Regions from separate parts of the Pseudolabrys taiwanensis genome, predicted to be linked through region 1. Evidence: predicted binding sites of a transcription regulator. Region 1 holds the regulator's gene; each other region holds the start of a gene.

Region 1 (2,268 bases):
GGCCTTCGCGGATGGGCGCGGCGCCTTTCTCGTGCGATGGCCGCGTGAAGCCGAAAAAGCGCGACCAGGACCCTTCGATGTAGATGTCGCCGAAGCCCGACTTGCAACGCTCTGCATTGGCCGACGTGATCTGTCCGCACACCTCGCCGACGCCGGCGACGCCCAGCAATCCGACCGAGCCGTCGAATAGCTTGAAATTCGGCACATACAACAGGACGCCGGCGGCGCTTTTGGAGTCGATGCCGACGGCATCCAGGCCGGGACGGGTCTGGCCCGTGCCATCTCTGAGCTGGTAGGCCGAGGCACCGCCCAGGATGGCGGCGCCGTAGAGGCCCGGCGTCGGCAGAAAGGCCGAACGGATGTCGGTGCCGCCGATAGGCCCGGCGACCGTACTGCCTTCGGCGGCGAGCGACGGCGCGGCACCAAGCGCGAGGCAGCACACTCCGAGCACGACGCGCAATGCCGCTTTCACGACGTCCACAGTCCCCGTTCAATAATACCGGGCACCGTAGAGTTTGCTTACCAACTTGCCTAGGCGCAGTTTCGCCCGTGCCGGGGCGCTCCACGGGAATCGAGACATACCGCACACAGCGCATCGGCCGTCGCGCTTAGGGACCGGTTGGCGGCCGGCACCTCAGGGTGACGAGGGCAGATCGGAGAGGGGAGTTATCTTCAGTAGCGCCGGAAAAGCCCGACCAGCTTGCCCTGAATGCGCACGCGGTTGGGCGGCAGGATGCGCACCTCGTAGGCCGCGTTGGCCGGCTCGAGCGCGATGGAGGCACCGCGGCGGCGGAAGCGCTTGAGCGTCGCCTCCTCGTCGTCGATCAGTGCGACCACGATGTCGCCGGTGTCGGCGACTTCCGAGCGGCGGATGAGGGCGATGTCGCCATCGAGGATGCCGGCCTCGATCATCGAGTCGCCGCGCACTTCGAGCGCGAAATGCTCCCCGGTCGACAACAGGTCCGGCGGCATGTTGATGACATGGCTCTTGGTCTGGATCGCCTCGATCGGCGTACCGGCGGCGATACGGCCCATCACCGGTACGGCGATCGGCCGGCCGCTGGTATCGTCCTCCGCTGCCACCTGACGGACGCGGCCGAGGTCGCCCTCGATGACGCTCGGCGTAAATTTGCGGGCGCGGCCGTTGCCCACGCCGTGCCCGACCGAGTCGGGAAGCTTGATGACCTCAATGGCGCGCGCCCGGTTGGGCAGTCGGCGGATGAAGCCGCGCTCCTCGAGGGCGGTGATCAGCCGGTGGATCCCGGATTTGGAGCGCAGGTCGAGCGCGTCCTTCATCTCGTCGAAAGAGGGCGGAACGCCGGCCTCGGTCAGCCGCTCGTGGATGAAGCGCAAAAGCTCGAACTGCTTGCGGGTCAGCATCTGTTTCTCCCGTCGCCCGGCCAGGCCCAGCCCTTACGGCGAATGGGCAGCCGGCTCGAAACAAATCATGAACGGACACTATCTGTTCGATATGTGTTCCGCAAGGATTTAATTTCGGGTGAACAATGCAAACGACCGCTATAGGCCTAGCTTAAGGATGACGCAGGGTGAACCGGCTTGCGCAAAAGGCGCGTAAGGTTCCCGAATCACAAGGCAATCCGCCGCGGCCAACGGTGCCATCAGGGAACTGTCCTGCGACGGTACCGGGGTGGCGATGGGCCCATCAGGCCCCGGCGTCAGCAGCGCGCGCATATAATCGGCGCGCTCGTCGTTCTCCGGCAGATCGCGGCCCAACAGGGCTCGATCGGGCACATGGTCGATCACGGTGCGGCCGGTGAGTCGGCGGATCAGCGGCACCAGAAACAGGAAGGCGCAGACGTAGGACGAGACCGGATTGCCGGGCAGGCCGAGCACCTGCAGGCCACCGAGCCGTCCGTGCATCATCGGCTTGCCGGGGCGCAGCGCGACCCGCCAGAACGAGAGGTCGAGACCTTCGGCTTTCAGCGCACGCTGCACCAGATCGTGCTCGCCAACCGACGCGCCGCCGGTGGTAACGAGCACGTCGGCGCCCCAGGCGCGTGCCTCGCGCAGCGCGGCGACGATGTCTTCCAGACGATCGCGCACGATGCCGAAGTCGCGCGACTCCGCGCCTTCGGCCTGCGCGAGAGCGGTCAGCGCGTAGCCATTGGAATAGACGATCTCGCCGGCGCCCGGTTTGCTACCCGGCATGACCAATTCGTCGCCGGTGCCGATGATGGCGATCTTCGGTCGGCGATGGACCGGCACGCTCGGATAGTTCATCGCGGCCGCCAGCATCAGGTCGCGGTC
Region 2 (2,268 bases), 790 kb from region 1:
GCCACCGGCCGCACCGCGCCGGACAGCGACACCTCGCCGAAATAGACGCCGTCCGCCGGCAGCGGCGCGTTGCACAGCGACGAGACGAGCGCGGCGGCGACCGCGAGGTCGGCCGCCGGTTCCTGGATGCGGAAGCCGCCGGCGACATTGAGGTAGACGTCGTGGCCGCCGAGCCGCACGCCGCAATGGGCTTCCAGCACCGCCAGCACCATCGACAACCGGCTCGAGTCCCAGCCGACCACCGAGCGCCGCGGCGTGCCGAGCGAAGAGGGCGCGACCAGCGCCTGGATCTCCACGAGCAACGGCCGCGTGCCCTCGAGGCCGGCAAAGACAGCGGTGCCGGGCGAGCCGAGGTCGCGCTCGGACAGGAACAGCTCGGACGGGTTGGTGACTTCGCGCAGGCCATCGCCCGTCATCTCGAACACGCCGATTTCGTCGGTCGGGCCGAAGCGGTTCTTGGCCGAGCGCAGCACGCGGAACTGATGCGAGCCTTCGGCCTCGAAGGACAGCACCGCATCGACCATGTGCTCGACGACGCGCGGGCCGGCGATCTGGCCGTCCTTGGTGACGTGGCCGACCAGGATCACGCAGGCCCCGGATTTCTTGGCAAAGCGAATGAGCGTCTGCGCGCTTCCGCGCACCTGCGTCACCGTGCCGGGCGCCGACTCCACCGTATCGGTCCACATCGTCTGGATGGAGTCGATGATCACCAGCTTCGGCAGCTTGCCTTCCGAGATGGTGGCGATGATGTCCTCGACCGAGGTCTGCGAGGCAAGCTCGACCGGCGCATCGCGCAGGCCGAGACGCTCGGCGCGCAGGCGCACCTGCGCCACCGCCTCTTCACCTGAGATGTAGACGACGCGGTGGCCGGCGCGGGCGAGGGCGGCGGTGGTCTGGATCAGCAGCGTCGATTTGCCGATGCCGGGATCGCCGCCGAGCAGCAGCACCGAGCCGCGCACGAAGCCGCCGCCGGTGACGCGGTCGAGCTCACCGATGCCGGAGGCGAGGCGCGGGGCGTCCTGCGTATCGCCGGCCAAAGCCTCGAGCGCGAACAGTCGGCCCTTGCCCGGCTTGCGCGGGCCGGCGGCGCGCTCGGCGCCTTCCTCGGACAGCGTATTCCACTCGCCGCAGGCCTCGCATTTGCCCTGCCAGCGGGGCGAGGCCGCGCCGCAGTTCTGACAGACGAAAGAGAGGGTGCGGCGGGACATCGGAATCGTCCTTGCGATCGTGACTATGACGGTAGTGGTACGGCGAGAACATTACAAGAACATTTACGGCAAAATACATCGCTACCACCGTCAGAAGTCACGATGCGCCGGACCGCAGGATGGTTAACGATGGAACTTGGAACTTTTTGTGTGGGGGACTGTCGTGAAGATCTTTTTGGTAGCACTGCTGGTTTGCGGCCTGCTCGCCTATTCCAGCCAACCGTCGAAGGCCGTGGCGCAGGCACCGGTCGTCGTCGTCACGGGGAGCTCCGCGGTCGGCGCCGGCATATACGTCGCCGGCGGCATCATCGGCCTCGCGGCCCTGCTTTGCGTGTACGACCTCTATCTCAAGTCCAGCGGTCTCAAGAACTGGGACGGTACGCCCAAGAAGGGCCTGACACCGAATTTCCCGTAAGATCGCAAGCGATCGAACGCAAAGGCCGCCACATCGTGGCGGCCTTTGACGTATGCGCGCGCCTTGTGCATCGCCTGCCATTTATATCCGGGTAAATTGACATATCAAATTACCCGGGTATAAATGGGCAATGCAAAAGAACCAGACGCCTCCCCCTCAGGGCACTTCGTGCACCGCCTTTGATCACACGCACCACCTTGCGACCGGGACCTATCCGTCCGTTGCAATCGCCGTGAAAGAACATCTGCGCACGGCAGCCGACGCGTCGGTGCTGATCTTCGACGACAGCAGCGGCAGACAGATCGACTTCGATCTGCGCAGGACAGACGAAGAGATTGCCGCGCGGATCGGCAAGCAGTTTCCTGCGGACACGGCTGCGACGACACGCGCCGTCGGAAGGCCCAAGCTCGGCGTCGTGAGCCGCGAGGTGACTTTGCTGCCCCAACAATGGGAGTGGCTTGCCGAACAGTCCGGCGGTGCATCGGCCACGCTGCGACGGTTGGTGGAAGAAGCGCGCCGCGCGGCGCCTACGCCGCAGGCACGGCTGCGGAAGATTCACGAGCGCACCTACAACTTCATGTCGGCGATGGCCGGAAATCTTCCGAACTTCGAAGAGGCATCGCGCGCGCTGTTCTCGAACGATCG
Region 3 (2,268 bases), 250 kb from region 1:
TTTCTTCTTGGCCGCATCGGCATGACCGACCATGCCGACCAGCAGGCCCGCGCCGAGCGCGATAGCCAGACCTTGACGTAACATGATTGCCCTCCCGGATCGGCGCGCGCAAAACCGCGCGAGCCCGCCCCATCTAAGCACGCAACCACGCGTTGCTTCAATCGAGCGCCGCAGCACAGCCCAATGCATCAGGCCCGCCCCTGTGCGGGACGGGCCTGAGCTCTTTGCGATTTTATGCGTGTTGTCGGCGCCCGCTTTACGCCGCGGCTCAGAACGGAATCTCGTCGTCCATGTCGTCGCGGCGGCCACCACCGCCGCCGCCGGCCATCGCCGGCTGCCGGCGCTGGCCACCGCCGCCGCTCGGTCCGCTCGAGCCGAAATCGTCGCTGCCGCCGAAGTCGCCGCCGCCGCTGCTGCCGCCACCCGAACGGCCGTCGAGCATGGTGAGGTTGGAATTGAAGCCCTGCAGCACGACCTCGGTCGAGTAGCGGTCCTGCCCGTCCTTATCCTGCCACTTGCGCGTCTGCAGTGCGCCCTCGAGATAAACCTTCGAGCCCTTCTTCAGATATTGCTCGGCCACCTTGGCGAGCCCTTCGCTGAAGATGACGACACGATGCCACTCGGTCTTTTCCTTGCGCTCGCCGGTCGCCTTGTCCCGCCACGTCTCGGACGTCGCGATGCGCAGGTTGACGATGGGCCGGCCGTCCTGGGTCCGGCGGACCTCAGGGTCGGCGCCCAGATTGCCGACCAGAATGACCTTGTTGACGCTACCAGCCATGATGCTCTCCGAGGGGCGGCCGCGGCTTCCGTCTCCCGTTGGACGAGATCGGCAGCGGCCGCCGGTTATGGCCTCTCCCGCCGTGGACGAGGCCCAAAATTAACTTTTCACCCTAGACCCCGCCGTCCGGGCGGCAAGCCGGATTGCGCCTAATCCACAGCAGCTTCCGGGGTGGCGACGCGGTTGTACCGTGCCTTTAAAGCCAAGTCATGTTCTTTTTTTGTTCGCGGTTGCGTTAACTATTTATGCAATTGATTCGATTGAGAAAATACAATTCGCTGTTGCGCAATAGCCACAGCGCGAATCATCCACAACATATAAGTTCCCGCTACCAGTATGAGTTGTCCTTTTCGATCGAAGAACTCATAGGAGGTCAAATATGAAACGTGGAATTCTCTCGGCGTGCGCGGCGGCGGTGCTGGCGGCGGCGGCGGCGGTACCATCGTTCGCGGCCGACATCCCCCGCCCGGTCTACAAGGCGCCGGTCTATGTTGCCCCGGTCTTCACCTGGACCGGCTTCTATCTCGGTATCAACGGCGGCTACGCCTGGGGGCACAGCGACTGGAACAACACCCCCATGGGCAACGTCAGCCTGAATGCAAAAGGCGCCATGGTCGGCGGCACGCTGGGCTACAACATCCAGACTGGCAACTTCGTCTTCGGTCTCGAAGGCGATATCGACGCCACCTGGATCAGCGGCTCGAGCCAAGCCGGTGCCAACGGCACCGTATGCACCGGTCCGAACAACTGCGAAAGCAAGAACACTTGGTTCGGCACCGCGCGCGGCCGCATCGGCTTCGCCATCGATCGCTTCCTGCCCTACATCACCGGCGGCGGCGCCTTCGGCAACATCAAGGCGACGCCGAACTTCGGCGGCTCGGTCAACAAGACGCAGTTCGGCTGGACGGCCGGCGCCGGCGTCGAATGGGCCTTCAGCGGTCCCTGGTCGGCGAAGCTCGAATATCTCTATGCCGATCTCGGCAAGATCACCTGCGGCGCCGACGTCTGCGGCGTCGACACCAACGTATCCTACAAGACGAACCTCGTCCGCGCCGGCGTGAACTACCGCTTCTGAACAACCGTCGTGCCCCGCGGGAGATGCGGCCCGCGTGGTGCGCAAAGATGCAGCAAGAGGCCGGCGTGAATGCCGGCCTTTTCGCTTTGATGATCGCCAACGCGGTCCCCCGCGACAACACCCTCTCCTGCCGACGAGCGCCGCGATCCACTCACTGAGGCCGCGCCACGAAACCGTGCACAGTGCCCGACAGCACGGTCGATCTTTGAGCACGCCAGCCGCCGGGTTCCGGCGCACCATCCTCGCCAGAGAATGAAAAGCGTTTCAGCCGGGGTGGTTAGCGCATCCATTGCGTCTGGCACGATGCATGCTTGCTCTACCGGACCGCGGACCCCTGACACAGACTGCGCGTGAAAGGCGCCCCCGGCTTTTGGAATGACGGAGGGCTATTGTGGACAAGCAACCTCGCCTTCTC

What was found. The regulator LexA, encoded in region 1, represses DNA repair genes until DNA is damaged. The targets are predictions, from matches to a motif close to TGTTCNNNNTGTGTTCNG.
Region 2: the regulator LexA is predicted to act here: its motif matches at 1,253-1,270, upstream of radA (DNA repair protein RadA).
Region 3: the regulator LexA is predicted to act here: its motif matches at 989-1,006, upstream of DW352_RS05805 (single-stranded DNA-binding protein).

What each region holds. Positions count from the first base shown of each region.
Region 1 is NZ_CP031417.1:962,910-965,177, forward strand. It holds gene DW352_RS04570 (SphA family protein) at 1-481, opposite strand, end outside; gene lexA (transcriptional repressor LexA) at 673-1,380, opposite strand; gene DW352_RS04580 (molybdopterin molybdotransferase MoeA) at 1,519-2,268, opposite strand, start outside.
Region 2 is NZ_CP031417.1:1,754,105-1,756,372, reverse strand. It holds gene radA (DNA repair protein RadA) at 1-1,208, opposite strand, end outside; gene DW352_RS08410 (hypothetical protein) at 1,372-1,623, shown strand; gene DW352_RS08405 (DUF2239 family protein) at 1,754-2,268, shown strand, end outside.
Region 3 is NZ_CP031417.1:1,214,798-1,217,065, forward strand. It holds gene DW352_RS05800 (hypothetical protein) at 1-84, opposite strand, end outside; gene DW352_RS05805 (single-stranded DNA-binding protein) at 269-778, opposite strand; gene DW352_RS05810 (outer membrane protein) at 1,158-1,853, shown strand; gene DW352_RS05815 (ABC transporter ATP-binding protein) at 2,245-2,268, shown strand, end outside.